DNA from 4 places in the Phyllobacterium sp. 22552 genome. Region 3 is predicted to be linked to each of the others. Evidence: riboswitches for the same ligand, from Rfam matches in the RefSeq annotation. Region 3 holds a riboswitch; each other region holds the start of a gene.
What was found. A riboswitch is a leader RNA that binds a small molecule or an ion and turns the genes downstream of it on or off. The one in region 3 is predicted to bind cobalamin.
Positions count from the first base shown of each region.

Region 1: linked by a shared signal. The riboswitch ahead of ACTJI9_RS00530 (aromatic ring-hydroxylating oxygenase subunit alpha) and the one ahead of bluB (5,6-dimethylbenzimidazole synthase) in region 3 are both predicted to bind cobalamin.
Region 2: linked by a shared signal. The riboswitch ahead of nrdH (glutaredoxin-like protein NrdH) and the one ahead of bluB (5,6-dimethylbenzimidazole synthase) in region 3 are both predicted to bind cobalamin.
Region 4: linked by a shared signal. The riboswitch ahead of ACTJI9_RS02835 (CbtB domain-containing protein) and the one ahead of bluB (5,6-dimethylbenzimidazole synthase) in region 3 are both predicted to bind cobalamin.

Region 1 covers NZ_JBQENG010000001.1:111,517-119,603, reverse strand. Annotated here, with positions in the region: gene ACTJI9_RS00550 (YciE/YciF ferroxidase family protein) at 13-486, opposite strand; gene ACTJI9_RS00545 (alkylhydroperoxidase) at 670-1,254, opposite strand; gene ACTJI9_RS00540 (TIM barrel protein) at 1,338-2,153, opposite strand; gene ACTJI9_RS00535 (2Fe-2S iron-sulfur cluster-binding protein) at 2,308-3,393, opposite strand; gene ACTJI9_RS00530 (aromatic ring-hydroxylating oxygenase subunit alpha) at 3,399-4,640, opposite strand; cobalamin riboswitch at 4,752-4,950, opposite strand; gene ACTJI9_RS00525 (L-fuconate dehydratase) at 5,132-6,409, opposite strand; gene ACTJI9_RS00520 (SDR family oxidoreductase) at 6,418-7,152, opposite strand; gene ACTJI9_RS00515 (mandelate racemase/muconate lactonizing enzyme family protein) at 7,236-8,087, opposite strand, start outside.
Region 2 covers NZ_JBQENG010000007.1:223,785-231,871, forward strand. Annotated here, with positions in the region: gene cyoB (cytochrome o ubiquinol oxidase subunit I) at 1-869, opposite strand, end outside; gene cyoA (ubiquinol oxidase subunit II) at 886-2,037, opposite strand; gene ACTJI9_RS17465 (MFS transporter) at 2,224-3,555, shown strand; cobalamin riboswitch at 3,664-3,886, shown strand; gene nrdH (glutaredoxin-like protein NrdH) at 4,132-4,353, shown strand; gene nrdI (class Ib ribonucleoside-diphosphate reductase assembly flavoprotein NrdI) at 4,368-4,781, shown strand; gene nrdE (class 1b ribonucleoside-diphosphate reductase subunit alpha) at 4,751-6,904, shown strand; gene nrdF (class 1b ribonucleoside-diphosphate reductase subunit beta) at 6,919-7,908, shown strand; gene hisC (histidinol-phosphate transaminase) at 8,031-8,087, opposite strand, start outside.
Region 3 covers NZ_JBQENG010000001.1:385,359-393,445, forward strand. Annotated here, with positions in the region: gene ACTJI9_RS01955 (thiamine pyrophosphate-binding protein) at 1-969, opposite strand, end outside; gene ACTJI9_RS01960 (CaiB/BaiF CoA transferase family protein) at 966-2,153, opposite strand; gene ACTJI9_RS01965 (alpha/beta fold hydrolase) at 2,150-3,091, opposite strand; gene ettA (energy-dependent translational throttle protein EttA) at 3,576-5,225, shown strand; gene ACTJI9_RS01975 (MOSC domain-containing protein) at 5,325-5,933, shown strand; cobalamin riboswitch at 5,960-6,152, shown strand; gene bluB (5,6-dimethylbenzimidazole synthase) at 6,199-6,942, shown strand; gene ACTJI9_RS01985 (DUF2293 domain-containing protein) at 6,875-7,192, opposite strand; gene ACTJI9_RS01990 (ArsR/SmtB family transcription factor) at 7,321-8,087, shown strand, end outside.
Region 4 covers NZ_JBQENG010000001.1:565,277-573,363, forward strand. Annotated here, with positions in the region: gene ACTJI9_RS02815 (hypothetical protein) at 1-5, shown strand, start outside; gene mmsB (3-hydroxyisobutyrate dehydrogenase) at 317-1,207, opposite strand; gene ACTJI9_RS02825 (isobutyryl-CoA dehydrogenase) at 1,235-2,401, opposite strand; gene ACTJI9_RS02830 (cobyric acid synthase) at 2,510-3,967, shown strand; cobalamin riboswitch at 4,028-4,260, shown strand; gene ACTJI9_RS02835 (CbtB domain-containing protein) at 4,310-4,489, shown strand; gene ACTJI9_RS02840 (CbtA family protein) at 4,614-5,333, shown strand; gene cobU (bifunctional adenosylcobinamide kinase/adenosylcobinamide-phosphate guanylyltransferase) at 5,333-5,857, shown strand; gene cobW (cobalamin biosynthesis protein CobW) at 5,862-6,914, shown strand; gene cobN (cobaltochelatase subunit CobN) at 6,926-8,087, shown strand, end outside.

The DNA.
Region 1 (8,087 bases), 270 kb from region 3:
TAGAAGGGCCTGTTAAGGCTTGTTGACGCTCTCAACAGCGATGTTGGTCAGCTTGTTATTGGCTGCCTTCTCCTGATCGAGAATTTCACTGAGCAGCTTGTGAGCTTCGTCATGGCCGAGTGTTTTAGCCCATTCCCGCAATGAACCGTAGCGGGCAATCTCATAATGCTCCACGGCTTGCGCAGCGGCAAGCAAGCCCGCATTCAGCGCGGTGCCGGAAGCCTCTTCAATAAGACCATCCGTCTCCTTGATCAAACCTTCAATGGCATCGCATTTTTCGGCTTTCGGCTTAAGACCCAACGATTTGAAAACCTGGTCCAGCGTCTTTACCTGACCCTTCGTCTCTTCAAGATGCTCTTCTACTGCCTTTTTGAGTTTGGCGTCTTTGGAGGCGCTCGCAACTTTTGGTAGAGCTTTGACGAGCGCATTCTCGGCATAATAGATGTCATGCAATGTATGTTCAAAAATTTCAGCTAGTGTCTTCATTATGATTTTCCTCCTGTCGATTGGGATACAGGAACCTTGGGGGAGCGATAATGTTCCGTCGCACCCAAGACGAAATCACATGACAATCAACCGAGTGTCTTGGGTCAATGCCAAAGAGATTCTGAAATAGCGCCATAGCCTATCGCAACGAAGCCTGTAAAAACGGCGCAGTGCCTCATCAGTTTAGAAACGTTTTCCGACAGTCATCGCAGTTTGAAAATTGATATCTGGATCAAGAAATATTGCTTCTGGCGCAGCGCCTGTCGCATCAAAAAAACGGCTGACAAAACAGCGGAATGAGGCACAAAGGGCGATGTCGCATATCTGGACATCCGTGAAGCCCGCCGCGCGCAGCCGATTAATATCTTCTTGTTCAACTTTGGAAGCATCCTGCGTAATCTTTTCCGCATAGACCAGCATTTCCACATCCGCAGCAGAAAGCCCGGCAGTTCGAAAATCGCTATGGACAGCGAGTACCATTTCCTTTGACCCAAGATCGCCGATCAGTTGTTTCGCATAAACATGCGAGCAATAGGTCGAAGGGATGTGCTTTGCCGCAATGAGCGTGATCAGCCGCCATTCTCGCATGCCGAGCGAAAAGCCTGCCCGTATTTTATCCATGAAATCTGTATAGGCGGGCAAAAGACCAGGGCGCGCCGTAAAGCAGCGCGTCGCGTCCATGACGAAGCCAAGCTGGGCTTTGTGCCTGGCATAAATTTCGGCCACTTCGTCCGTCGCGCTTTCATCGTCAATCGTTTGCAAGAACATCGCCATTCTCCCAACAATAGTCGCACCTACCTTATCAGAAAGCGGGACGCCATGGGATATAGGCCTTTAGAGCGAAGCGGCGTTCAGCCCAATCGGGTATTAATCCATGCCATACTGGCAGAAATGGCACGTGCCGGGTCAGCCATTTTCTGGACTTCTTCTGCAAAAGGCTCAAACGAAAACAAGCCCTTGTAGCCCTGATTCAAAAGTGCGCGGATCTGATCGACATTGCCAAGGCGATCATTCTCATCAACCAGAACCCTGTGCGGATCACGCATATCATCAATGCTCACATGAGGATCCGTCACGCCGGAAATATGGACGAGCCCTGTCAAATCCGGAAAAAATTCTGGCTCTCCGGCAAGATGATGATGGAAAGTGTCATGGACAAGCTTGAAACAAGCCTTACCCCCGATAGCCTCAATGGCATGCGCTGCCTCGCCCTTTGAACGAAGCGAGCAAATTTCAAAGCCCAGCGGTTCGACAAAACCCAACAGTCCGCGGCTCTCAAGAATGGGCTTTAGCGCCGTCAGCGCCTTTCGCAAATTAGTCTGCCGCTCACCCTCTTCCTGACCCGTACCATCATTGACAGGAACCAGAACAAGTGCCGCTGCGCCAGCGTCTCGCGCATAATCCGCAAGCTCAATAGCCTCGTGCTCACGTTCCGGAGTCCACTCGTTAAAGCGCTGCAAGGCATTGATCGTGGCAATGCGCACGCCGGCTGCTTTCGATAGCGCCTTCATTTCAGTTGCAGCTGTGCCGTCAATAATCGCATTGCCGCCAAGGTCATTACGAATCTCAACATCGCGCAAGCCAAGCGCCACCGCCAACTGAAAAAACGCGGCAGGGCGAAGATAAGGAGTAGCGATATGATTGATAGCAAAAATTGGTGCAGCCATTTTGGATTCCTCCCCACCGCTTTGAGCCAGCCTGCTCTATGCGAATCTCGGCCTCTGGCAATACACGAGCTTCGTCAAGCAATGCATCGGGAAAAGCAAGGGGATTGAGATCGACAACACGAAAATGCGCTTGGGAGCTGGAGCAAAATTTGCTCTAGGCTTCCACTTCGACATTGCCCAACGGTTTGGAACAACAGGCCAGGATATAGCCTTCATCAATTTCCTCGTCGAGAATCCCGCCATTATGGTTCATATCGACATTGCCGGAAATTTTCATGACCTTGCAGGTGCCGCACAATCCGGATTCACAGGCCGCGGCAATTCGAATGCCAGCACCACGGGCAGCCTTGAGGATTGTATCGCCTGCGACGCAGTGCACATCCTTGCCGGCCATGGAGAAAGTGACGATCGCGGCAGTTTCAGACACCTCCGTAGAAATATCGTCCATTACCGGAAGCACAGGTTCGGCGGCGGAACCGAAGCTTTCCTGATGGTAATTGGCCATATCGAAGCCGGACTCTTCCAGCATGGCCCGAACATCGCGCATGAATCCGTCAGGACCGCAGCAGAAAATCGTCCGTTCCTTGAAGTCGGGCGACAATAGCGAAAGCTTCGGCGCTTCGAGCCTGCCTCTGATACCCGTCCAGAGCTGCCCCATTTCATGTTCCTTGATCAGAAAGGACAATTTGAGATTTGGCATGCAACTGGTCAGATATTCGAGTTCCTTGCGAAAAATTATATCGCTCGGGCGGCGTGCGCAACTGACAAGACTAATATCGCTTTGTGGTGCACAATCCTGCATCCAGCGCGTCATTGACATCATAGGCGTGATGCCTGATCCGGCAGAAATAAACAGATATTTTTCGCCGGGATGTTTTGAGATTGAAAAGTCACCCAGCGGCCCAAATGCTTTCAGCCGCGCGCCCGGCGTGAGGTGGTCCAGCATCCAGCGGGTGCCGATGCTGCCATCCTGCGCTTTGACCGTGATTGCAATCGTAAATGGCCGCGAGGGGCTGGAAGAGAGTGTATAGGTACGCAGGACCGCATCCGGCTGCGTACCCAATTCAAACGTCATGAACTGGCCGGGCTCATACCGGAACCAGTTTTGATTGTCGGAACGAAATGTGAATGTCTTCACATTGGGCGCTTCCTCAATGACAGACAGGCACTCCAGCAGATGCAGCCGGTCGTTCCATGGCTGCATCTGATCGAGATGCGGGTACTTTTGAGGAATGCCCATATTCACTACGCTACCTTGCTCAGTCGCTTGTCGCCGGAAAGGCGCGTTTCCATCGTGTTGGAATACCATTCAAGGAATTGCAGAACACCGCCTTCATGCTCTACCGAATAAGGGCCCGGCTCATAGGCAGGAGAGCGAATGCCAAAAGCATTTTCTTCAACGATCTGGCGGTCCTGATCATTGGTTTCGAGCCAGACATGCGTGAGTTCCTCAATGGTGTAATCGACGCCTTCCACCGCGTCCTTGTGCACCAGCCACTTGGTCGTGACCTGGGTTTCTGTCGGGCTAAGCGGGAGAACGCGGAAAGAAAGGGCATGATCCCCCAGAATGTGATTCCACGTCGTCGGATAATGATAGAGCAATAGCGAACCGATCTGCCGTGCATTCACATCATCGCTAAGCTGACGCGCTACAGCACGTTTGCCCGACATGGTATAGCTCTCGGCTTCGTGAAGCAGCGGCACGCGTGTCGCACGGTACTGGCCATTTTCATCGATACGGAACACGCTCGGCAGACCTGCGGCTTCGCATTTGTCCCAATGCGCCACGATTTCCGGATCATCCTTTGAGCCTTGTATGCCAGTCACGCTTGGTGCTTCAGGAAACGTCTTACAGAGTTCCGGATGATTGGCGGCGCAATGATAGCATTCGCGGTTGTTTTCCCACACCAGCTTCCAATTACCCTTCTCCACGATCGAGCTTTGAAAGGCGACTTTGGTTTCGCTGAGGCGATGCGGTGCAAGATAAGGATCGATCATGGCACGCGTAGCGGCAAAATCCGGCGCAATCGGCGCAAGGCAGATGAAGATATAGCCGCCAACGCTTTCGCAATGCACCGTCTTCAGGCTGTGCTGGCTGGCATCGAAATCGTCGCCCATCTGGCGCGCGAATAATAGACGGCCATCCAGTTCATAAGTCCACTGATGATAGGGGCAAACAAGCTTCGCCGAGGTGCCCCGTTCAGAAGCACAAACGCGCGACCCGCGATGGCGGCATGAATTATGAAACGCGCGTATTTTCTTCTCGCGGTCCCGGACGATAACGACCGGATAATCGCCAATCTGCACGGTAAAATAATTGCCCGGTCGCGCCACTTCGCAATCATGACCGATAAACAGCCAGTCGCGGTAGAAGATATTTTCCATATCCAACCGGAAATACTCCGGATCATTGTAGAAAGCCTGCTCAAGGCCATAACCAGGTTTCCGGTGTTTCAGGTTCCGGAGTAGTTCACTATGTGCGTCCATGTCGTGTCCTCGCCATCTCATTTGCGAAAGAACTGACTGGTGGTGACGGAGAAGACCGTCCGTATGGCTGCCCATACAAAACAATGCTCCTTGATCGCCCACCGCGATCAGTCGGTGTTATCGCTTGCGGCTGGTTTCCGGGCTCTGGAGTTGCTCTTGCGAGCCTCACGGCGCCTTCCCGGAACCATGCTCCAGTGGCTATTTTGCCGCGTTTCACTCCACTACCGTTGCGGGGGCAGCGCCGGGATTAAACCGGCTTCCCAATTCTCCACCTTCCCTAGAAAGCGGCACCTCAAGTAGCCTGATAAAAGCATCCGGATGATAAAAAGAATAGGTGCGGAAACGACATCGCATTTACACAAGACGACACGACCGAAAAAACAGAAAATGCCGCCACTCCGGCACGTCAGAATGGCGGCACAATACCCTTTCCATGTCAGCAATGAATATCACCAGAGACGGCGATGGTTCATTTACCGGGCGGAAAGGCTTTAAAGACCGTGATGCAAATACTGCTTGATCGATTCCGGTTTCATCTCAATTGAAAAGCCCGGCAGCGAGGGTGGCATATAGGCCGCATCCTGAATGTTGCAGGGATCAACAAAATGCTCGTGCAGATGATCGACATACTCGATAACCCTGCCCTCTTTCGTCCCTGAAACGGCGATATAATCAATCATTGACAGATGCTGGACATATTCACACAGACCAACACCGCCCGCATGCGGCCAGACTGGTAGCTCATACTTTGCGGCGATAAGCAGCACCGCCAGCACTTCGTTCAGTCCACCCATGCGGCAACTATCGATCTGCACGACATCGATAGCGCCTTCGGCGATGAACTGTTTGAACATGATGCGGTTCTGACACATCTCACCGGTCGCGACTTTCACCGGATGGATAGCCTGCCGAATTTTGCGATGGCCCGCAACGTCGTCGGGGCTCGTTGGCTCTTCAATGAAGAACGGCTTGACGAAGGCAAGCTTGTTCACCCAATCAATGGCTTCATTCACTTCCCAGACCTGATTGGCATCGATCATGAGAATGCGGTCAGGGCCGATCACTTCGCGCGCGATGGTAAGACGTCGGATATCATCTTCGAGATCGCGGCCGACTTTCATCTTAATGTGGTTGAAGCCCGCATCCACGGCCTCCTGACAAAGGCGACGGAGCTTTTCATCGGAATAGCCCAGCCAGCCTGCCGATGTCGTATAGCAGGGATACCCATCTGCTTTTAGCGTTTCAATACGTTCTTTCTTACCGACCTCTGCTCTACGCAGAATTTCCAGCGCCTCTTCAGGCGTCAGCACGTCCGTAAGATAGCGGAAGTCCACGATTTTGACGATCTCTTCCGGCGTCATTTCACCGACCAGTTGCCAGACAGGCTTCTTCGCTTCCTTGGCCAGCAAATCCCAAACGGCGTTCACTACCGCGCCTGTGGCCAGATGCATTGCACCCTTATCAGGGCCGATCCAGCGTAACTGGCTGTCACCGGTGATAAAATGCCAGAACCTGCCCGGGTTTTCCTTTATCCAATCAAGTTCAAGGCCGATAACAAGGTGTTTCATGGCCTCAATGGCAAGGCAGCAGATCTCATTGCCGCGCCCGATGGTAAAGGTAAGGCCGTGGCCGGAAAGCCCTGCATCCGTATCCAGCACCACATAGGCAGCCGAATAGTCCGGGTCAGGATTCATGGCATCCGATCCGTCCAGACTTTGCGAGGTCGGGAAACGGATATCGAAAACGCGAAGATCAGTGATGAGGGTCATGGTCTTTCCTAAACTGTCCAGCCGCCATCAATATTGTAGGCCTGTCCCGTGGTGTAGGTAGCACCAGCAAGATAGACGGCAAGGTCAGCGATTTCTTCCGGGAGGCCCAGACGCCCCATGGGCTGGCGCGCGATAAATGCCGCCCGCGTGGCGTCATAGTCGCCACCAGCGCGCATGCGTTGCTCAAGCGAAGGACTTTCCACCGTGCCGGGGCAGATCGCATTGCAGCGAATACCCTGCGTAATATAATCCGCGGCTACCGATTTGGTTATTCCCAATACGGCAGCCTTGGTCACGCCATAGGCAAAACGGTTCGGGACACCTTTCACGCTGCTGGCGACTGAAGACATATTGACGATAGCACCGTCCTTACGTTCGATCATACCCGGTAGTACCGCCCTGATCGTGCGGATCATGGCGCGGACATTGAGATCAAGTGCAAAATCCAGATCGGCGTCCGGCATATCGAGAATTGAACCGCCATGGACAAAACCAGCGCAATTAAACAGCACATCGATAGCGCCGATTTCGCCAATGATCTGCGTCACTTCTTCTGCCTTGAGCACGTCGAGCTTGCGCGGCTTGATATTGGCTTCCTTCGGCAAAGCATCGAGCAGTTGCTGATTGATATCGGTTGCATGCACGATTGCACCTTCGCGTGCGAAAGCCAGCACCGAAGCCCGACCAATGCCTTGTCCAGCTGCCGTGATAAGAACGCGTTTGCCTTCAAGCTTGCCTGTCATCTCATATCTCCATTGGGCATCTTATGATGCCAGTCATGCACTTCAGCCCTGAACAGGGCAATCATTTCTCGTTAAGTCAGCCATCAAACGCGAATTTCAGTGGTGAACTCTTCCACGCTGCGGGCTTTAACGGCATCCCAGTCCCAGTCGATTCCGATACCTGGTTCCATCGGTGCCAAAGCATAGCCATTCTCGATCCGCATTTGAGTCTTGGTCAGATCATCAAGCTGGGGAATATACTCAACATATTTGCCGTTCTGAACCGCGCATGTCAGACTGACATGGAGTTCCATCAGGAAGTGTGGACATACGGGAATATTGAAGGCTTCTGCTGCGTGAGCCACTTTCAGCCAGGGAGTGATCCCGCCAATACGGCCAACATCGACCTGAACGATGGAGCAGGCTCCCTTTTGCATATATTCGCGGAAATGCCGGATCGAATAGAGCGATTCTCCAACCGCCACGGGCGTTTGTGTAGAAGCTGACAGGCGCACATGCCCATCAATATCATCCGCTGGCAGCGGCTCTTCCAGCCACGCCAGATCAATATCCCGCAACACGTGCGAGCGCCGAATGGCTTCATCAAGTGAAAAACCCTGATTTGCATCCGTCATGATCTCAAATCCGGAACCGACGGCAGCGCGAACGGCCGACAGGCGATCAAGATCTTCCGATCCATGCGGACGGCCGATCTTGACCTTGGCACCTTTAAAACCCTTTGCCTTGGCTTGCAGCGCGTCATCGACCAGAGCCTGCTTTTCAATATGCAGCCAGCCACCTTCAGTTGTATAAAGCGGGCAGCGATCCTTTGCGCCGCCAGCAAGTTTCCATAAAGGCAGATTCTGCTTCTTGGCCCGTAAATCCCACAGAGCGATGTCAATGGCTGCAAGCGCAATCGCAGTAATTGCGCCGATGGTGGTTGCATGTGTAGCAAA
Region 2 (8,087 bases), on a different contig from region 3:
CAGATGAGGTTGACATACATCATCGGATTGCCGCCAAAGTCGTTGGTGAAGAAGTTCGTGCCGACATAGCGATCGAGAGTGAGCAAAGCCAGCACTGCCGTCAGGACAGGGAAGGCGGCCACAATCAGAACGTTGGTGCAAAGAGCGGTCCACGTAAAGATCGGAAGCTTCATCATAGTCATACCCGGCGCGCGCATCTTGACGATGGTTGCGAGCAGATTGACGCCCGACAGCAGCGTACCTATGCCCGCTATTTGCAGCGCCCATATGTAGTAGTCCATACCGGCGTCCGGACTGTATCCGATACCCGAAAGCGGCGGATAGGCCAGCCAGCCGGTCCTGGCAAACTCGCCCACAAACAGTGACATCATTACAAGTGCCGCGCCAGCGGCAGTCATCCAGAAGCTGAAATTGTTGAGGAATGGAAAAGATACGTCCCGGGCGCCGATCTGCAATGGGACAACAAAGTTCATCAAGCCGGTAACAAGAGGCATTGCCACGAAGAAGATCATGATCACGCCATGCGCGGTGAATATCTGATCGAAATGATGGGCGTTGAGATATCCTTCGGACCCATTAAACGCCATTGCCTGTTGCAATCGGATCATGATGGCGTCGGCAAAGCCTCTCAGCAACATGATGATGCCGAGGATCATGTACATTATGCCGATGCGCTTGTGGTCAACTGTTGTGAACCACTCATGCCAAAGATAGCCCCAAAGGCGGAAATAGGTAAGCGCACCCACCACGGCGATGCCTCCGAGCGCGACTACGATAAATGTCACAACAAGGATAGGTTCGTGCAGCGGGAAGGATTCCAGCGTGAGCCTACCGAAAACCAGCTTTATAAGTTCGGGATTATCAAACATATCGGGCTCGTTTCGTTCAGCTATTAGACGGTCGGCGCTGTAGACCGAACAGTTGGGTTGGTGAGGGGCGGGGAAGACCCGCACCAACAAACGGAGAGGTATTGAGGGGCGGTAGCGTCTGTATATTCATGCTGGCCTGCAGGGCTTCTTCCGTGGTGCAGATGCCGACAACAAATGCAGGATCAGGGCCAAAGACAGCGCCGCCACGCCTTGTGTACTTATCATATTCCAGTGAACGAGTATTATAGATGCCGGCCATCCCAAGACCACCCTTGGCATCGATTTCATCCATCTCGCTCATGCACATCTTGCCGCGTTCCACACATCGGTTGAGGACTGCGCTGAACAGTTCCGGATCAACACTTGCATAATGCTGTACCGGTACTTTTTCGCTGGGCTGTTCCAGTTGCAGATAGGTCATCCGATCAAGAGTGGTACCTTTTGACTTGACGTCGGCAATCCATTTTTCAAAACCCTCATCCGGCAGGCCGTGAAAAGCGAAGCGCATACCGGAAAAACCGGCGCCACTGTAATTGGCCGAAAAGCCCTCATATTCGCCGGGGTGATTGATGACGGCGCTCAGCTTCGTCTGCATGCCGGGCATAGTGTAGATCTGCCCGGCTAGCGCAGGAATATAAAACGAGTTCATCACCGCCGAGGAGGTCAGCCGGAAAGCGATGGGCCGATCGACGGGAGCGGCCATTTCATTGACGCTGGCGATACCATATTCCGGATAGATAAAGAGCCACTTCCAATCCAGCGCGACCACTTCGACCTGCAATGGCTTGACCGTTTCGGAAACTGCTTTGCCGGGGGAAATGCGTCCAAGCGGACGATAGGGATCGAGCAAATGTGTCGCCATCCAGGTAACCGCGCCAAGGCAGATGATGATCAGCAGCGGCGCCGCCCAGATGATCAATTCCAGCTGGGTGGAGTGATCCCATTCCGGGTCATAAGGCGCATCCGTGTTTGACTGCCGGTATTTCCAGGCAAAGAACACGGTGAGCACCATCACGGGAATGATAATGACAAGCATGAGGACGGTAGAAATAATGATCAGGTCGCGCTGTTGCACGGCGACGTCGCCTGACGGGCTCATGACAACAGCATTGCACGCGCTAAGCAATGCAAGCAGTGGAAGCAGGGCGATGGCAAAAAAACGGTTCAAGAGACTTCCTGTCAATGGAAACAGCGCCTAGTTGCGCCATCACTAGCTGCACCATAGTCAGAGCGACATTGGACAATTTGCCCAATCCTCCCGTAGTGTGTCACAATGATAAAGGATACGCTAGCAGTGACCGCAAACGAGCAAACCTGAACGGTTTCAATATTTGATCGAGGAGCGCACCGGGCAATGAGCGCTAAAACAGGAGCGGCATCTTCGACAACGCTTGAGCAGGACGCAACGCGCCTTCACTCGCGACATGACGACGTTAACGTTGGCGAGATTGCCATCGGCGTGATTATCGGCAGAACGTCCGAATTCTTTGACTTCTTCGTCTATGCTATTGCCTCCGTGCTGGTCTTTCCGAAACTGGTGTTCCCCTATGTTGATGCTCTGACGGGCACGATCTATTCGTTCGGTATTTTTGCGCTGGCCTTTCTTGCGCGGCCGATTGGCACGGTTATCTTCATGCAGATCGATCGCACTTATGGCCGTGGCGTAAAATTGACGATTGCCCTGTTCCTGCTTGGTAGCTCGACCGTTGCGGTGGCGTTCCTACCCGGTTATGCCCAAGTCGGTTGGGCATCTGCAGCGCTTTTGGCACTGTTCCGGATAGGACAGGGGCTTGCGCTGGGCGGTGAGTGGGATGGCCTCGCATCGCTTCTGGCGCTCAATGCACCCAAGCAACGCCGTGGCTGGTATGCGATGATACCGCAACTCGGTGCTCCCTTGGGGCTTATGGTTGCGGCGGGGCTGTTCGCATTTTTCGTTGCCAATCTTTCCGCAGAAGACTTCCTGGGCTGGGGCTGGCGCTATCCGTTTTTCGTTGCTTTCGCTATTAATGTGGTGGCGCTGTTTGCACGGTTGCGAATGGTTGTTACGCCGCAATATGCAAAATTATATGAAAGCAGAGAACTGCAGCCAACGACGGTGGCCAACACATTACAGCATGAAGGTCGCCACGTGGTCATTGGTGCTTTTGCACCGCTTGCGAGTTTTGCGCTCTTTCATATGGTAACGGTATTTCCACTGTCTTGGGTCTTCCTGTTTACGGATCAGGGCCCGGCCCGCTTTCTTTTGATTGAAGCATTCGGAGCGGCTGTGGGCGTCATTACCGTGTTTGCGTCGGGCACGATTGCCGACCGCGTCGGACGCCGGAATTTGCTGGGCGGCACCGCCATAGCCATTGCCGTGTTCAGTGGGTTTGCTCCTCAATTGCTTGATGGCGGCGACATCGGCGAACTGATCTTCATGATCCTTGGATTTATTTTGCTTGGTCTGTCCTTCGGCCAGTCATCCGGCTCAGTGGCCTCGCGCTTCTCAAAGAAGTTCCGCTATACCGGCTCGGCATTGACCAGCGATATGGCATGGTTGTTCGGGGCGGGTTTCGCACCGCTGGTCGCGCTGCTGCTATCTAGCCATTTCGGCCTGATAGCTGCGGGCGGCTATCTGCTCTCCGGTGCTGTGTGCACGCTTATAGCCCTCAGCTTGAATCGTCAGACCGACAATCAGGACGTGTAGTCCCTTCCTCACTCATTCCATTTCGTGCGCAGCGCCAAATTGATTGGCAGCTGTGCATAGTTTCAATTTTGGTTTGATCTAGCTGTTGACGGATTTTTAACATCCACTACTATATATAGTGTTCAAGGTTCTTCCGATTCGTGAGAGTGGGAAGCTAAGACGGGAATACGGTGAGTGGTGCCTTTAAGGTACTGTGATGCCGGAGCTGCCCCCGCAACTGTAAGCGGCTAGCACCTGTTCGATACTGTCACTGGGGCTCTAGGCCCCGGGAAGGCAAGAATAAGTGCGTTGATCTGCGAGCCAGGAGACCTGCCTTGATCTGATGAGTCCACCGGCGGGGTGCCGGAGCGGTCGCGCCAATGCACGAGGATTTTCCGTGTAAAACGCTTCCCTGCCCCTCCACGAGCGAGCAACAGGGTGAAGTGCATGAGAAACCTATCCAGCGCATTGATTGTGGGCGACCCGCCGTAAATCGGGCGGCACTTGAGTAAGTCATACAGTTTTAAACCAAACTAGCTGGCAGCAATCAGAGCTGCCAGACCATGTTCTCACGACCAAAAATCAAATGAGGAAGTCATGAATATTGTCGTTTACAGCAAGCCGGCCTGTGTCCAGTGCACCGCTACGACCCGAGCTCTTGACCGGCAGGGTATGGAGTATGACGTTATTGATATTTCCAACGATCAGGATGCTCTCGAACTTGTTCAAAGTCTCGGCTACCGCCAGGTACCTGTGGTTGTCGCCGGCGAAAAACACTGGGCCGGTTTTCGCCCGGATATGATTAGCACCCTTGCCTGACAGGGATGGGTGTCATGAGTGGGATCGTCTATTTTTCGAGCAGGTCGGAGAATACCCACCGTTTTGTTTCCAAGCTGGGCTTCACCTCACAACGGATACCGATCGGTTCTCATGAAGAGCTGAAGATCAACGCACCCTATATTTTGATCGTGCCAACTTATAGCGGCGATGGCGGCAAGGGTGCCGTTCCAAAACAGGTGATCCGCTTCCTCAACCAGGCGGAAAACCGTTTAAATCTCCGCGGCGTGATTTCCGCGGGTAACAGTAACTTCGGAGCGACCTTCGGGATTGCCGGCGACATCATCTCTGCCAAATGCCAGGTGCCTTACCTTTACAGGTTCGAGCTGATCGGCACGGAGCAGGATGTCGTAAACGTCAAACATGGATTGGAACGATTTTGGACGCGCTCACGCTCGAACGACCAGTGAAAGCCAACGAACCAGTGCTGGATTACCACGCGCTGAACGCGATGCTGAACCTTTATGATGAGGAGGGCAACATCCAGTTCGATCAGGATCGTATGGCGGCGAAGCAGTATTTTCTGCAGCATGTGAACCAGAATACGGTGTTCTTTCACAATTTGCGCGAGAAGCTCGATTACCTGGTAACCGAAGGCTATTATGAGCGCGCGGTGCTTGATCAATATTCCTTCAATTTCATGCGCGATCTGTTCAACCATGCCTATGCGAAGAAATTTAGGTTTCCAACATTTCTTGGCGCATTCAAGTATTACACCAGCTACACGCTGAAGACCTTTGACGGAAAACGCTATCTTGAGCGTTACGAGGACCGCATCTGCATGGTGGCGCTGACGCTGGCGCAAGGAAGTGAAACCCTGGCGCGGGATATGGTTGACGAGATCATTTCCGGGCGTTTCCAGCCTGCAACTCCCACCTTTCTCAATGCTGGAAAGAAACAGCGCGGCGAGCTGGTGTCCTGCTTTCTGCTCCGAATTGAAGACAATATGGAATCAATCGCGAGGGGTATCAACTCGGCCCTGCAGCTCTCCAAACGCGGGGGCGGCGTTGCATTATCGCTCACCAATATCCGTGAAGCGGGCGCGCCGATAAAGCAGATTGAAAATCAGTCATCCGGCATCATTCCAGTCATGAAGCTTTTGGAGGATAGTTTTTCCTATGCCAACCAGCTTGGTGCAAGACAGGGGGCAGGTGCGGTCTATCTGAACGCACATCATCCCGACATAATGCGTTTCCTCGATACCAAGCGCGAAAATGCGGATGAGAAAATCCGTATCAAGACGCTGTCGCTCGGCGTTGTCGTGCCGGATATTACTTTCGAATTGGCGAAGAACAATGAGGATATGTATCTGTTCTCTCCCTATGACGTAGAGCGGGTCTACGGCGTGGCCTTTACGGAAATTTCGGTGACAGAAAAGTACCGTGAAATGGTCGCAGATTCGCGTATCCGCAAAAAGAAAATCAAGGCTCGCGACTTCTTTCAGGTCTTGGCCGAAATCCAGTTCGAAAGCGGCTATCCCTACATCATGTTCGAGGACACAGTGAATCGCGCCAACCCGATTGCAGGGCGCATCACCATGAGCAATCTGTGCTCGGAAATCCTTCAGGTCAGCGAGGCGAGCGAATACAATGCCGATCTGTCCTATAGCGATATGGGCAAGGATATCTCCTGTAATCTCGGCTCGCTGAATATTGCCGCCGCAATGGATTCAATGGATTTTGGCAAAACCATCGAAACGGCCATCAGGGCGCTGAGCGCCGTCTCGGACATGAGCCATATCTCGTCGGTGCCTTCTATCGAAAAGGGTAATGATGACAGCCATGCCATCGGCCTTGGGCAGATGAATCTGCATGGTTACCTGGCCCGCGAACGCATTTATTACGGCTCTGACGAAGGTATCGATTTCACCAATATCTATTTCTACACCGTGACCTATCACGCCGTTCGCGCATCCAATCGCCTAGCGGTTGAACGCGGCCAAAGCTTCAAGGGCTTCGAGAACTCGAAATATGCATCTGGAGAATATTTCGACAAGTATACGGCGCAGGAATGGCTGCCAGCAACTGAGCGGGTCCGCGAATTGTTCGAAACAGCTGGCATTGCGATCCCGACACAGGCCGACTGGCTGGCACTGAAAGAGGCTGTGGTGGTATCCGGTCTTTACAATCAGAACCTGCAGGCTGTGCCGCCCACGGGCTCCATTTCCTACATCAATCACTCAACCTCCTCGATCCATCCGATCGTGTCGAAGATCGAAATCCGCAAGGAGGGCAAGATCGGCCGCGTCTACTACCCGGCCGCGTTTCTGACCAATGATAATCTTGATTACTATCAGGACGCCTATGAGATTGGCCCGGAAAAGATCATCGATACCTATGCTGCAGCAACGCAGCATGTCGATCAGGGCTTGTCGCTGACGCTCTTCTTCCGCGATACCGCGACCACGCGCGATATCAACAAGGCGCAGATCTATGCCTGGAAGAAAGGCATCAAGACAATCTACTATATCCGTCTTCGTCAAATGGCTCTGTCCGGCACGGAAGTGCAGGGCTGCGTATCCTGCACGCTTTGATTTCCGGGGAAACAATGAACATTCAAATCAAGAATAAAGCTGTAAAGCTTCCTGCAGCCGTTCGCGCCATCAACTGGAACCGCCTTGAGGATGACAAGGACCTTGAGGTCTGGAACAGGCTTACCGGAAATTTCTGGCTGCCGGAAAAGGTGCCGCTGTCGAATGATATTCCGTCCTGGGCTGCACTCAAACCCGAGGAACAGCAGCTTACCATTCGTGTGTTCACGGGGCTGACCCTGCTCGATACAATCCAGACCAGCATTGGCGCGCCAAAACTCATGGAAGATTCGATCACTCCCCATGAGGAAGCAGTCTATTCCAACATCTCCTTCATGGAGGCCGTGCATGCCCGTTCCTACTCGTCCATTTTCTCCACATTGTGCTCGACACCTGACGTTGATGATGCCTATCGCTGGTCCGAGGAAAATGAGCATTTGCAGAGGAAGTCCGCGCTGATCCTCGAACATTACCGCAATCCCGATCCTCTCAAGCGCAAGATTGCCAGTGTGTTCCTGGAGAGCTTCCTGTTTTATTCCGGATTCTATCTACCGATGTTCTGGTCGAGCCGCGCCAAGCTGACCAATACTGCCGACATGATCCGCCTCATCATCCGGGATGAAGCTGTACATGGCTATTACATCGGATATAAGTTTCAACGCGGACTGGAACGTCTTGGTGAGGAGCGCCGTTCGGAAATCAAGGATTTCGCTTTCGATCTTCTGCTTGAACTCTACGACAATGAGGCAAAATACACCGAGACACTCTATGATGGTGTCGGCCTGACCGAGGACGTGAAGAAATTCCTTCATTATAATGCCAATAAAGCACTGATGAACCTCGGCTACGAGGCTCTCTTTCCTGCGGAAGCCTGCAAGGTCAACCCGGCAATTCTTTCAGCGCTATCCCCGAATGCTGATGAAAACCATGACTTCTTTTCCGGTTCCGGCTCTTCCTATGTCATAGGCAAAGCGATCGCCACGGAAGATGAGGACTGGGATTTCTGATCGGTCAGGCTTTTTAGTTAAAGTAGATGATGAGCGACTTAAACTGGAGGATTGTAATTTGCAGAAAAATCAATCCAAAACAGCTAGTTATAGCGGTTTCATCAATCTCTGCATTGATCAGCCTAGCTGTCCAGTATCGCTTGCAATGCGGAAATCAGTTTTTCGCATTCGGAGTCTGT
Region 3 (8,087 bases):
CTCAGCAAATGCGTCTGGCGCCGAATTGATCGAAAGAGCAGGCCGGTAAACCCGACCCAATTCATTTGCATCCGGATGGATATGGATGAGGGTTTGCTTGGGATACGGGCTGTCCATGAGTGTGTAGCCGGAAGAGGGCATTTCACCAAACCTTCCGCCTACAAGAAGTAAAACATCAGCTTCTTTCACCCGCTTGGCCAGCGCCGGATTAATGCCGATTCCGACATCGCCTGCATAGTTGGGATGTAGATTATCGAACAGCATCTGCCGCCTGAAGGAGCAACCCACGGGAAGGTGCCACTTCTCGGCAAAACGGGTGATTGATGCAACGGCATCTGCGCTCCAACGGGATCCCCCCAATATCATGAATGGTTTGGAAGCAGCCTGTAATATGTCGGCAAGCTTTTCTATGCTGGCGGCGGACGGGCCGGTTTCTACGGGTTGCCATGCTTGTGCCGTCACGGTTTCTACCATGTCCGTGAGCATATCTTCAGGCAAAGCAAGAACAACCGGGCCTGGTCGTCCGGAGGTCGCGACAGAAAATGCACGGGTTACGAATTCGGGAATACGCCGGGCATCATCAATCTCTGCGACCCATTTCGCTGTATCGGCAAAAAAGCGGCGGTACTCTACCTCCTGAAATGCCTCTCGTTCGCGGGCATCGCGCTGAACTTGCCCGATGAACAGGATCATTGGAGTTGAATCCTGCATGGCGATATGTATGCCGGGTGAAGCATTTGTCGCGCCAGGTCCGCGTGTGACAAAGCAAATTCCAGGCTTTCCTGTAAGCTTGCCCCAAGCCTCCGCCATCATGGCGGCCCCGCCTTCCGCGCGGCAGATCGTTATGCCAATCTTCGCGTCATAAAGCGCGTCCAACACAGCCAGATAGCTTTCACCCGGTACGCAAAAGAGACGCTCTGCACCATTTGCGGCCAAAGCTTCAACGATCAATTCACCGCCCGTCTTCATTCGGATGCATCCTTCAACTGTTGGAGTATATCGGCAGTGTGTTCGCCTAAGCGAGGCGAGGGCCGTGTGTAGGTCAATGGTGTTTGTGACATGATGATCGGCGTTCGCACAGAAGGGATAGAACTGCCATGGGAGTCTTCCAGGTCAAGTCGCAATTGCCGCGCCACGATCTGCGGATCGTCGAACATCTCACCAATCTTGTTGATCGGTCCCGCTGGCACCGCATTTTTGGCACAGGCGTTCAGCAGCTCAGCCCGGGTTCTTTTTGAGGTTTCCGTGCTGATGAGCGTTGTTAGTATCGTGCGATTTTCAAGTCTGGATCGGTTTGTGAGAAACCGCTCATCGCTCGCCCATTCCGGATGCTCGATGATTGAACAGAATCTGGCGAATTGCCCATCATTGCCGACAGCAAGGATCAGGTGTCCGTCAGATGTGGGAACAACCTCATAAGGGGAGATATTCGGGTGTGCATTGCCCATACGGTTCGGGCTTTTCCCCGTAGCCAGAAAATTCATTGCCTGATTGGCCATAACAGCTGACTGGACATCGAACAGCGCCATATCCACCATTTGACCTTGACCGGTCTTAGCGGCATGGGCAAGGGCTGCCTGAATAGCAATGACCGAATAGAGTCCGGTAAATACATCCGCGACTGCCAAACCTACTTTTTGAGGCTGGCCATCAGGGTCGCCCGTCACCGACATCAGGCCGGACATTCCCTGAATGATAAAGTCATAACCAGCCTGCGATGCATATGGGCCGGTCTGGCCGAAACCTGTTATTGAGCAGTAGACTAGTCTCGGGTTCTCAGTGCTTAGGCTGGCGTAATCCAGTCCGTATTTTGCCAGTCCGCCCACCTTGAAATTCTCAAGCACAACATCAGCTGTTCGGCAGAGCGCTTTTACGGTTTCTTGTCCCTCAGCGGTTGTAAAATCAACCGTGATGGAGCGCTTGCCTCGGTTGCAAGAGTGAAAATACGCTGCGGAAAGGTTCTCGCCTTCTGCGCTGGTGATGAAAGGGGGCCCCCAGCCGCGTGTCTCGTCGCCGCCGGAGGGATTTTCCACCTTTATGACATCGGCTCCAAGATCAGCGAGAACCTGTCCGGCCCATGGGCCAGCCAGCACTCGGGCTAGTTCAATGACGCGTATGCCTTTAAGCGGGGCTGCCGCTTGCTCAGCAATCATCGGCTTGCCTTTGACACTGTGCGGATAGCCCAATTGGCAAATTCTCTCATGATGAGTTCACGGTTGATTTCGTTAAGGCCCTCATGGCGCGTATCGGGGTATATTTTGGTCGTAACGTCTGTAAAGCCGAGCTTGCGCATTCTATGGTCCAGATGATTGACGGAAGTGCCTTGTGCTGTCGCCGGATCTTTGGCACCGCCAACGAGGTTGAAGGGTAGGTTGCGACGCAATTTACTCAACAAGCTATCCTTTGCTCCGGTGAATACCAAATCGAATGTATCACGCCACATGCTCACAGTAGGGCTCCAGCCGCAAAGGGGATCCTTCACGTACAAATCAACCTCAGCAGAATCCCGCGAGAGCCAGTCAAAATCCGTTCGCGGATTGGCTACACTGCGATTCCATTCCTGAAATGTAAGTTTTGGCAGCAGCATGCTTGGGACATCAGAACCTAAAAACATACGTTCAGCCAGCAATAGGCATTGGGCGAACCTTCCCAACATTCCGGCCGAAAAATTTGCGTTCCAGACTGCAGCCGCATCCACTTTTTCTTGATGTTTGAAAACGTAATTAAGCGCGACAAGTCCGCCGAGGGAATGCCCGAAAATGATCAGGGGTAAATCCGGATAGCGTAGGCGCGCTTCATTGTTGACCGCATCAACATCGCGCAACACGGCGTCCATCCCATCTTTTGCAGCAAAGCGTCCCGCCGGTGCGTCTTGTGCTCTCGTCAGGCCATGCCCCCGATGATCATGTGCATAAATGTGAAAACCATGCTCGCTCAGAAATCCTGCAAAACGTTTGTAGCGCAAAGAATGCTCGGCCACTCCGTGATTTATTTGAATGATCCCGCGAACCCGACCCTTTGCGGGCATGTGTCGTATTGCAAGGGCTGCACCAGTACTGGTGGTCAAAACGTCGGTATCATCAAAACTCATGGCAACCTCTTTGCGAGAAGCCCAGTTGAGAGGGTGCCGTAAAATTAGTCAATGTGGAAAACAATCTACAAACTATTCTTAATTTTGGACTATTGTGCTCAATTATTAGTCAGGCGATTTGGTGTGCAATTTTATTTTGCAAAACCCCTTGCAAACCCGTTAAACTTGCCGCAGAACTTTAAACCTGAAGCATATGAGTTTCGCGGGCATTGCAATTTTGCGGTGTAATCGCGAATCGGATGATGTTGTTGCAATGACGAAACGTATTTCGTCTAGTTAGTTTACATGGCCGCTACCGGGAGAAGAGGACGCTTCCTGTTGCGGCACCAGAGGGGAAACCGGGTGACGGAAATATCCGCGCCCGGTTTCGCTCGTTTGGCGAAGGTCGAAATTGATGGGCATCCATTGCCACGGCTGAGGCTTTCGCCTACATACGGCGCAAATTCATTCAAAAGAAATCCCGAGCATCGGAGTGACGCGCGTTATGGCACGCCAATTCATCTATCACATGTCCGGCCTGAACAAGGCATATGGAACCAAGAAGGTTCTTGAGAATATCAACTTGTCCTTCTACCCAGATGCCAAGATTGGTATTCTGGGTCCAAATGGTGCTGGTAAGTCTACAGTTCTGAAAATCATGGCTGGTCTGGATAAGGAATATACAGGCGAGGCTTGGTTGGCGGATGGCGCTACCGTTGGCTATCTGGCGCAGGAACCTTATTTGGATCCAGCCAAGGACGTTATGGGCAATGTCATGGATGGCGTTGCCGACAAGAAGGCCATTCTCGATCGCTACAATGAATTGATGATGAATTACTCCGACGAGACCGCCGATGAAGGCGCCAAGTTACAGGATGTCATCGATTCTCAAAACCTCTGGGACCTTGAATCGCAAGTTGAGATGGCGATGGAAGCACTTCGTTGCCCACCCGGCGACAGCGAAGTAACCAATCTTTCCGGTGGTGAGCGCCGCCGTGTTGCTTTGTGCCGCTTGCTCCTGTCACAGCCTGATCTTCTTCTGCTCGACGAACCGACCAACCATTTGGACGCTGAAACGACCGCCTGGCTTGAAAAACATCTGCGCGAATATAAGGGCTCCGTGCTTCTGATTACGCATGATCGCTACTTCCTTGACAATGTGACCGGCTGGATTCTCGAACTCGACCGTGGGCGCGGCATTGCTTATGAAGGCAATTACTCTGCCTATCTTGGTGCCAAGTCCAAGCGCATGCTGCAGGAAGGCCGTGAAGATGACTCCCGTCAGAAAGCTCTCGAGCGCGAACGCGAGTGGATTTCCGCCAGCCCGAAAGCACGTCAGGCAAAATCGAAGGCGCGTATCAAGGCCTATGATGCGCTCGTTGATGCCGCTAACGACCAGCGCCCCGGCGATGCCCAGATTCTGATACCGGCGGGTGAACGGCTGGGTCAGGTGGTTATCGAAGCCGAAAATCTCACCAAGTCTTTCGGTGATCGTGTGCTGATCGAAAACCTGACTTTCAAACTGCCACCCGGCGGTATTGTTGGCATTATTGGTCCGAACGGTGCGGGTAAAACCACTCTGTTCAAGATGATCACCGGTCAGGAAAAGCCGGATTCCGGCACTATTCGCGTCGGCGAGACTGTTAACCTCGGATATGTCGATCAGAGTCGCGATCACCTGAAAGCCGACAAGAATGTCTGGGAAGAAATTTCCGGCGGAACTGACATCATCAAGCTTGGCAAGCATGAGATGAACTCCCGCGCTTATGTTTCAGCATTCAACTTCAAGGGTACCGACCAGCAGCAGAAAGTTGGAAATCTTTCTGGTGGTCAGCGTAACCGCGTGCATCTGGCCAAGATGCTTCAGTCCGGTGGCAATGTTTTGCTCCTCGACGAACCGACAAACGATCTAGACACGGAAACCTTGGCAGCACTTGAAGATGCCTTGGAAAAATATGCAGGTTGCGCTGTGATCATCAGCCATGATCGCATGTTCCTTGACCGTCTCGCGACGCATATCCTGGCTTTCGAAGGCGATAGCCATGTCGAATGGTTTGAAGGCAATTTCGAAGATTATGAAAACGACAAGATTCGTCGTCTCGGTCCCGATAGCGTCAATCCAAAGCGTCCAAGCTACAAGCCTCTGACACGCTAAATATAGATGGGGAACCGCAAGGTTCCCCGTTGTCTTTGCTGGTGTAATCGCCAGATAATTTGCCGCTTTTCTAAAGCAGGGAACTCTTTGGAGCAAATGATGACTGACCTGTTCGGTAATCGTGACGAAATAGTCCCTTCGCGTAAGGTCAGTGGTCGTGTGATCGGGCTATTTGAGGCACTCGACAGGGATTTTGTCACTTCTCCAACAGATTCACTGGAACTGACTTTTGACGGTATTGTCGGTGACTTTCACGCGGGTCAGACGCGTCGCTCTGGCGGACGTGAGCCTTGGTATCCGCGTGGCACCGAGATGCGCAACGAACGCCACCTTTCCATTCTAAGTGCCGACGAGCTTGACGAGATCGCAGGAGGCATGGGCTTGCCTCAGCTGAAAGCTGAATGGATCGGTGGAAACATGGTGATTTCCGGTATTCCATCCCTTTCGATGCTACCACCCAGATCGCTGATGTTTTTTGAAGGTGGCGTGACGTTGAAAGTCGATGGACAGAATGCGCCCTGCAAGATTGCTGGTCGTTCTATTGCTTCGCATGCGGGTACTCCTGACGAAACCACCACTGCATTGGATTTTGTACGCGTGTCCAAGCGCTCGCGGGGTATCGTCGCTTGGGTTGAAAAGCCCGGGATCATACGCGCCGGTGAAAAAGTTGATATTCGTATTCCCGAACAGTGGATTTACAGGGTCTAAGGCTTGCGCCAAGTGCCTTTTCATGGCGAATAGAAAACAGGTCCGGTGCCAGCAATTTAGACGATTGCGGAGAATCGGGAAGCCGGTGAAAATCCGGCACGTGCCCAGCGCTGTAAGGGGAATGACCGTGCATTATGCCACGGTGGCCGAGAGGCCACAGGAAGGCGCACGGTTCAGCTGAACCCAAGTCAGAAGACCGGCCGGACCCCATAGCCCAAGCTGCGCGGACGGCGGCGAGGGCCTCAAGCGTTGTTAGGAGCAAACAATGCACGAAGCTTTTGATAGTCCGGTTCCAGCGGGTGATTTTACTGACGATGAGCGTGCGGCCGTTTATAAGGCGATTTATACCCGGCGAGACGTCCGCGATCAGTTTTTGTCAAAACCGATCGCCTATGATGTTTTGATGCGATTGCTCGATGCGGCGCACCATGCTCCATCTGTAGGCTTCATGCAGCCTTGGAACTTCATCACAATTCGCGATATGGCCCGCAAGAGGCAAGTGCACCGCGCTTTCGCCAAAGCCAACGAGGAAGCCAAGGCCCTGTTTCAAGATGAACGCCGGGCGCTGTATGCCTCTCTCAAATTGGAAGGCATCCTTAAAGCGCCGGTCAATTTATGCATCACCTGCGACCGGACACGCGGTGGAACGGTCGTGCTCGGTCGCACCCACAACCGCCAGATGGATGTCTATAGCACCGTTTGTGCAGTCCAAAATTTGTGGCTTGCTGCCCGTGCTGAAGGTATTGGCGTTGGCTGGGTGAGCATCTATCACGACAATGACATGCGCCAAATATTAGGTATTCCGGATCACGTTGAGATTGTTGCCTATCTATGCCTGGGCTATGTCGACGAGCTTTTTGATGCACCGGAGCTGGAAAAAAAGGGCTGGCGCAAAAGAATCCAATTACAGGACCTTATTTTTGAAGAAGGCTGGGGCCAGCTCAGCTCAGATCTTCCTCATCCGGATCCAGAAGACGTGTCGCCCGCCATTCCGTCAGTTTGCGATTAATCGCATCAAGCACGAAGAAACGAGCGGACTCTTTGTCATAGCCTTCGTCGCGCAGCGCATCATAGTCTGTATGTTGATGCCGCACATGGGCAATAGCGGCCAACCATACGGCAATCGGCGGCGGCAAGGTCTTCATATGGGGCGCACCTGCGGCCGCGCGTATTGGTTCCGAATCGGAGTAGGGAACGGCGGGTAAAAGCAAGGTCAGCGCTTTGTTGATTGAACGCTGACGGTTCGTTCCTGCACTCATTGATGTCTTTCTAATTTGATTCTGGCGCCTATTTCAGACGCGGCAGAAATTGTCGTCAATGGCAAAAACCTCTTGCCAATCGTCGCCTCATGACATAAACATATCTTTATGTCTTTTGAGGATTGGTTATGGACCGGCACAATCTTAATCTCGACCTGATGGTTGATACGTTGAAAGCGGCAGCTGAGCCTAGTCGGCTACGCATTCTTGCTTTGTTGTCGCGTGGTGATCTAACCGTTTCCGACCTCACATCCATTTTAGGACAATCTCAGCCGCGAGTGTCACGACATCTGAAATTGCTCTTTGAAGCAAGTCTTATCAACCGCTATCAGGAAGGCTCCTGGGCCTATTTCCGTTTGGCGGAATCATTGATTGTGGGAGATATTGCCCGTTCCCTGCTAGATCGCCTGGATTGTTCTGATCCCCTGCTGGAGCGTGACCTTGAACGTCTTTCCTCTGTGAAGCTTCAGCGCCGTGAACGTGCGGCTGCCTATTTTAGCGCGAATGCTTCAAGCTGGGATGCTATCCGCTCGTTGCATGTTCCAGACGGCGCTGTGGAAGAGGCCCTTACCAAGATCATAGGTGCAAGACCGTTTCAAGCGATGCTCGACGTCGGTACGGGTACCGGGCGCCTGCTTGAGCTCTTTGCTCCGCTCTACTTGCGCGGTGTCGGTATCGATATCAATCGCGACATGTTGACGATTGCCCGGTCAAATCTTGAGAAGTCCGGCATTGCCAACGCGCAAGTCCGTCAAGGTGACGTCTATTCCTTGCCGGTAGACAGAGAGTCTTTCGATCTGGTGACAATCCATCAGGTCTTGCACTTCCTTGATAATCCGGCCGAGGCCATTCGTGAAGCTGCGCGTGCCTTGCGTCCTTCCGGCCGAATGTTGAT
Region 4 (8,087 bases), 180 kb from region 3:
GCTAATTGTCATTGGCTTGCATGAAGCCGTTGCCTCGCCAGGTGACGGCTTTTTGTCATTCGAATTAGACTTTGGTGCGAATAACAAAAAACCGCTCTGCTCATTACAAAGCAGCGCGGTTTTTGCCAAAATAGATGTGGTATCTGTCGATTGATAAATTCGGCAGGAGATCCAACCCCGGTACGCAATACCTGATCCGGAGCGGTGAGCAGGGTCTTGATCTACTCACCCCTAAAGTTTTAACCGGACATCCTTACCGCGAGGTTATCGAGAACTTAATTAAACCTAAATTTTGCGAATTTCCGCATATATGAGGTCAATCTTTGCGCTGAGTTGTGCGAAGATGATTGATGATGGCTGAAAAGTCCGAGCCTTCATTTCCCGCGGCACCAAATTCCGCATAGATGGCTTCAGCATGCGAGCCAAGTGGTGTCGCAGCGCCTACACTTTTCGCAGCGTCCTGTGCAAGCTTCAAATCCTTTAGCATCAACGCAGCGGCAAATCCCGGTTTGTAATCATTATTGGCGGGGGATGTGGCAACCGGTCCTGGAACGGGACAGTAGGTCGTTAGCGACCAGCATTGACCGGAGGAGGTGGAGGCGACATCGAAAAGCGCCTGATGGGAAAGTCCTAGCTTTTCCGCCAATGTGAAAGCCTCGCTAACGCCGATCATGGAAATGCCGAGGATCATATTGTTACAGATTTTTGCCGCTTGACCGTTCCCGGCATCACCGCAATGGACAATTTTTGCGCCCATGTGTTTCAAGACTGACTCGGCTTTGGAAAATGCTTCGGCACTACCTCCAACCATAAAAGTCAAAGTGCCAGCCGCCGCGCCGCCGATACCGCCGGAAACAGGCGCGTCAACGGAAAGCAGCCCATTCTTGTGGGCGATCTCATGTGCTTTGCGCGCAGAATCGACGTCAATCGTCGATGAATCGATAAACAGCGCATTCTGTTTTGCTGCTTTTGTCACGGATTCGTAGACTGAGAGAACGTGTTTCCCGGCTGGCAGCATGGTGATGACCACATCTGCATCAGCAACAGCGAACTCTGCGCTTGAGGCTACTGTCACGCCGTTGGCCGTGGCAACAGCCAAATTGTCTGGCAAAAGATCAAAACCGAGAACTGTATGTCCAGCTTTGACCAGATTGGCGGCCATGGGGTTGCCCATATGTCCTAGGCCGATAAAGGCGATTATTGTCATCGCAGCACTCTCCCTGAATATCTTGTTTTAGTTTTTGATCATATGCCGCGCGATGATCACCCGCATAATCTCATTGGTGCCTTCCAATATCTGATGGACGCGCAGGTCACGAACGATTTTTTCAACGCCGTAATCATGCAAATAGCCGTAGCCACCATGGATTTGAAGCGCGTCATTGGCGATATCAAAGCCTTTATCGGTTACAAAACGCTTTGCCATGGCTGACCACTTGGACGCGTCATGGGCCTTCGCATCGAGTTTTGAGGCAGCTGTGTAGAGCAGCATTCGCGCGGCTGAAAGATCCGTCTCCATGTCGGCAAGCTTGAACTGCAATGCCTGAAACTGATTGATGGCCTTACCGAATGCTTTGCGCTCGGAAGCATAAGCAACCGCTTTGTCGAGTGCCGATTGAGCTCCACCCAAGGAGCATGCCGCGATATTCAGACGGCCACCATCAAGCCCTCCCATGGCTATTTTAAATCCATCACCCTCAGCACCAAGCCGATTTGCTACAGGAACCCGGCAATTATCGAATAAAACTGTGCGGGTGGACTGGGCGTTCCAACCCATCTTGAATTCATTTGCGCCAAATGACAGGCCCGGAGCATCCTTGGGAATGATCAGTGCGGAAATGCCCTTTGGTCCGGATTCGCCGGTGCGCACCATGGTGACATAAATATCGCTATCGCCTGCGCCGGATATGAATTGTTTAGCACCATTTAAAACGTAATGATCGCCATCCAGAACAGCTGTAGTTTTCAACGCCGCCGCATCGGAACCGGAGTTCGGTTCCGTCAGGCAATAGCTGCCCAGCCACTCCATAGACGTCAACTTGGGCACAAATTCTTGTCGTTGAGCTTGTGTTCCGAACAGGTCGATCATCCATGTCGACATATTGTGAATTGATATAAATGCTGAAAAGGCAGGGCAGGCCATTGAAAGAGCTTCAAATATCAGCACGGCATCAAGCCGTTTCAAACCCGATCCGCCAACATCCTCGCGCACATAAATGCCACCCATGCCCAGCGGACCTGTCTCGCGAATGACATCGGCGGGAAAATGCTTGTCGCGGTCCCAAGCGAGTGCCTTCGGTGCTACCCGATCAGCCGCAAAAGCGCGTGCCATATCCTGAATTGCCAGTTGATCATCATTGAGTTCAAATTGACCGGCCGCCGCATCAACGACTGCATCCATTATAGTTCCTCCCGAATATTGCTACCGGTCACTCTATCGGATGCGCGTAAGCGCGCAACGGCTTGCATGGGACTAGGAAGAGAAAGACATATCCGCTACTCAAAGCCCATGACACACGCAATCATGTTGCAAGGAACTGGCTCTGACGTTGGCAAATCCGTTTTGGTGGCGGGATTGTGCCGTCTGGCGCGCAATCGCGGTTTGAGGGTTTTTCCATTCAAGCCGCAAAACATGTCGAACAATGCTGCTGTTAGCGATGATGGTGGTGAGATTGGCCGGGCGCAATGGTTGCAAGCGCTGGCTTGTGGCGTGCCCTCGTCGGTTCACATGAATCCGGTATTGCTGAAGCCTCAGTCAGAAACGGGCAGCCAAATCATTGTCCAGGGTAAAGTTTGGGGACAGGCGAAGGGCAAGGATTATCAGCAATACAAGGCGGGATTGCTGAATGCGGTTATGGAGTCGTGGGATATCGTTCGTGCCGATGCGGACATAGTCATCGTTGAAGGAGCTGGATCGCCCGCAGAAATCAATCTGCGATCAGGGGACATCGCCAATATGGGCTTTGCCGTCAAAGCCAATGTGCCTGTGGTTCTGGTTGGCGATATTGATCGAGGCGGGGTGATAGCGTCGATTGTCGGCACGCACGCAATTCTTTCGCCTGAAGATCGGGATATGATTTCCGGTTATCTGATCAACAAGTTTCGTGGCGACATTTCGCTTTTCGATGACGGTTTGAAATCTATCACACAATTTACGGGCTGGCCGTCCTTCGGGGTTGTCCCTTGGTTGAAAGATGCCTCCCGTCTTCCGGCGGAAGACTCGGTTGTATTGGAACGGCTGGTCAAAGGTGATGGGCGGGCGTTGAAAATTGCCGTTCCAGTGCTTGATCGCATTGCCAATTTTGATGATTTCGATCCGCTAATAGCTGAACCGCAAGTCGAGGTCGTCATGATCAAAAGTGGCGAGCGAATCCCTGCAGATGCAGGTTTGGTCATTATTCCGGGCTCCAAATCCACCATTGGTGACCTTCAACGGTTCCGTGAAAATGGCTGGGACCACGATCTTGATCAGCACAGACGCAGAGGTGGTCATATTATCGGCATTTGTGGCGGCTTCCAGATGCTGGGTAAAACAGTATCTGATCCCCAAGGGATTGAAGGAAATATCAGGGAAATTAGAGGTCTTGGTTATCTCGATATCGATACAGTTATGGAGCCGGAGAAGACCGTGCGCAATGTCCAAGCCCGTTCATTGCAGTTTGACATACCGTTGAAGGGCTATGAGATTCACCTTGGTCGAACGACTGGCCCCGATTGCATCCGGCCAGCCGTGAATATTGATGGCATAGCGGATGGTGCAATATCCGCTGACGGCAAAGTATTCGGTACCTATATGCACGGGCTTTTCAACGCGGACGCATTCCGGGCAGCACTTTTAAAGTCCATGGGAATATCTGCTGGCGTTCTCGATTATCACGCTGGTGTAGATGCGGCGCTCGACTCCATTGCAGCGCAATTGGAGTCAGTTCTGGATATCGAGGCATTGTTTGCGCTTAAACGTGTCTGACGGCGTCGGCAGCGATCAAGGTGTCGCAGATTCGTTTGACTTTTAGAGCGCTTGGTGAATAACGTTCAGCAGATGATTGGTTCCCGCATTGGCCAAAGGCCAGGGATCAAAAGGGAATGCGACGGTCGTACCCATTAGGGCGATCCCACCGCAGCCGACCCCGCGACTGTAGAGCGGTTAGGATATATGCCATGCTGAACGCGAAAGCGGACGGCAGTCACTGGGAAACCGGGAAGGCGGCATTTATCTTGCGACCCGCGAGCCAGGAGACCTGCCAATCACAGGGTAATAGTGCCCAAAACCGAGGGGGATTTTCCCTTCTGGCCCTGCACGGAGGTTGTTATGGCTACTGTTCGTACTTCTAATACGATTTCTCTCCCACTCGCATCGCGTCTGACGACGGCTGTTGTGTCATTGCTTCTCGGCGTGTTTATTATTTATGGCGTCGGTCTTTCACATTCTGAAACGCTGCATGACACAGCACACGACACCCGCCATTCATATGGATTTCCTTGCCATTGAGTCTTTGATAGCTGAAATGTTGATTCAGCTATCGACCCTTAAGCATTGAAATAATGATGGTTGTTTGGTCCGGGACCTTTGCAGGTGCCCGGCGTCTCGCTTTTGGAATTGGGGAGTGGACTCCATGTTGGTCAAATATTTGCTGGCTACAATCATAGCCGGTCTGTTTGCCGGAATAATTCTAACACCGGCCATGTATGTAAAAAATGTACCGCTGATATTGCATGCGGAAGAATATGAAAGTGCGGGCGGCGGCGGTCATTCTCACGATACGCCTGCCTCTGCGAGCGAATCTGCGGCGGTTACTCCGCACGAACATGCGGAAGAGGCGGGTCCCGAACTGCCATTTGGTCGTCTCGGTAATACGTTGTTGATCAATCTGGTGGCTGGAGCAGGCTTTGCGTTGATCACTGGTGCTGCGGCGCTTTTCCTCGGTCGTCGCATTACCCTTCAGAACGGAATCTATTGGGGGCTTGCAGGGTTTTTCATCTTCAATTTTGCACCGGCGTTCAGCCTTGCCCCTGAATTGCCTGCTATGCCTGCAGCGGATCTGGCCATGCGGCAGACCTGGTGGCTGATAACTGTCATTCTGACGGCGGGCGGCGTCTATCTGATCGTACTGCGTGAGCAGACTTGGGCTAAGCTTCTTGGTGTTGTATTGATTGTCGCTCCCCATATTTATGGTGCACCGGAAGCAGAAGATCTGACATCAGCGGTGCCTCCGACACTTGCCTCAGAGTTTGCCGTCTCAGCACTGGCAACCAATCTCTTCTTCTGGGTTGTACTTGGTACTGCACTGGGCTGGGCAATTCAGAATTATGCTTCATCGGAGCTTGAGCAGTAATGCAACCGCTGGAACGCGAAATTACCTTTATTCTTGGAGGCGCGCGTTCCGGCAAATCGTCCTTTGCCGAAGGTCTGATCGAATCATCCGGGTGGGATGCTATTTATCTTGCCACCGGCAGAGCGTGGGATGATGAAATGTCCGAGCGAATTGGGCATCATAGAGCGCGGCGCGGATCCCGATGGATTACAGTTGAAGAACCAATTGATCTGGCTGGAAAACTGGAAAGTCTTGCTGGTGTCGAAAAGGCAATCCTGGTCGATTGCCTTACACTGTGGCTGACCAATTTAATGATGGCCGAACGTGATATCGACGCCGAAATTGCACGTCTGATAAACACACTGAGCCATCTCGCGGGTGCCATTGTTCTGGTTTCCAATGAGGTTGGTCTTGGAATAGTACCGGAAAATCGCATGGCACGTGAATTTCGTGATCACGCAGGCCGATTGCATCAAGCCGTGGCTGCCGCTGCGGCAAAAGTCTATTTCGTGGCAGCAGGGCTGCCGCTCAAAATGAAGGGATAACAAAATGCAGGGTCACAAGATTCCGGCAACGGTCATCACTGGCTTTCTCGGTTCGGGCAAGACTACCATGATCCGAAATCTGCTCGAAAATGCCAATGGCAAGCGCATCGCGCTGATCATCAACGAATTTGGTGATCTTGGCGTTGACGGGAATTTGCTCAAAGGCTGCGGTATCGAAGCGTGCCGCGACGAAGATATGATCGAACTTAACAATGGCTGCATTTGCTGCACCGTGGCTGATGATTTCATTCCCACCATGACCAAGCTTCTGGATCGACCTGATCGCTTTGATCATATTGTCATTGAAACGTCCGGTCTTGCTCTTCCACAGCCGCTGGTTGCAGCTTTTAACTGGCCCGAAATCAAGACACAGGTAACCGTTGATGGCGTTGTTACCGTTATTGATGCTGCCGCCGTGTCGGAGGGCCGTTTTGCAGATGATCACGATAAGGTTGACGCTCAGCGCGAGCAGGACGAGTCACTTGATCACGATAGCCCGCTGGAAGAGCTGTTCGAGGATCAAATTCGCGCCGCCGATCTTATTGTTCTGAACAAGACCGATCTTATTGACGAAGCTCAACTTGCCGGGGTCAAGAGTGACGTGCAGAGCCGCTCATCGCGTTCACTTAACATGGTTTCGGCTAGCTTTGGCAAGCTTAGCAATCAACTCCTACTTGGACTTGGTATTGGCACCGAAGAGGATATTGCGAACCGCAAGTCCCATCACGAGATGGAACATGAGGCAGGAGAAGAGCATGATCACGATGAATTTGAAAGCTTTGTCGTTGGGCTTGGGCCGGTTGCAGAGCCCAAATCATTTGTTGAGAAGTTGAAGCATGTGATCGTCGATCATGATGTCCTGCGGCTCAAAGGTTTCGTTGATGTACCCGGCAAGCCTATGCGCCTGGTCATTCAAGCCGTCGGATCACGCATCGAGCATTATTTTGATCGTAGCTGGAATCCGGGCGAAGAACGCCAGACAAGACTCGTTGTTATTGGCCTGCACGATATTGATTCAGCAGCCATTACATCAGCTGTTAATGCTGCTGCAGCCTGATCGGAAATTGAATGCATCTTCTGCTGGCCCAAAAAGGAACGATTGCTGAAGGCACCGAGGCAATTGATCTCGGCCAGACGCCGGGAGATGTGCTGTTTCTTTCTGCTGCCGATACAGAACTTGCGAGCCTTGGTATGGCCCAACGGCAAGCTGGCAATGGCTTGTCGTTACGCTTGGCAAATATGATGGCGCTTGCGCATCCCATGTCCGTCGATGCCTATATCGAGCGGACAGCCCAATATTCCAAACTTATCGTTGTCAGGATTATCGGCGGCGAAAGCTATTGGCCTTACGGGTTGGAAGCGCTCCACGCCTGCGCTGTAAATCATAAGGTTCATTTGGCGGTTCTGCCGGGTGATGACAAGCCCGACCCGGGTCTGGACCGGTTTTCGACGGTTACGCGTCAGGATCGCGACGCTCTTTGGCATTACTTGCTGGAAGGTGGAGCGCAGAATGCGCATCGCTTTCTTGATTATTGCGCGGCAATGATCAATGGCGGAGACAAGCCGCAAGAGGCTGCACCATTGTTAAAGGCGGGCCTTTGGTGGCCGGGGAGCTCGGCTCCATCGCTAACCGAATTGCGCAAACACTGGGTGGCGGATGCTCCAATTGTTGCTATCTGCTTTTACAGGGCACTGGTGCAAAGCGGACAAATGCAACCCGTGGAAGCACTGGTTAGTGCGCTGAAGGCAAAGGGCCTTAACCCCTTGCCGGTTTTCGTTTCCAGCCTGAAAGATCCAATCTCAGTTGCAACACTGACAGGTATTTTTAATGAAGCCGCGCCAGCAGTGGTCCTGAATGCAACTGGATTTGCGGTTTCGGTGCCCGGCGCGTCGCGTAAGCCCACCGTGCTTGAGCATGACGATGCTATGGTGCTGCAAGTCATCTTCTCAGGCTCAAGTGTCGATCAATGGCGCAATTCTGATCAGGGCCTTTCAGCGCGCGATCTGGCGATGAATGTTGCACTGCCCGAGATAGATGGCCGGGTTTTATCGCGCGCGGTGTCGTTCAAATCCGCACGTCATTACGATGAGGCGGTTCAGGCAAATATTGTTACGCATGAGCCTTTGGCCGATCGGGTTGAGTTCGTTGCAGCATTGGCTGCTGGCTGGGCTCGTCTTCGCGCCACAAAGCCTGCCAAGCGTTTGACGGCATTGATCATGGCGAACTATC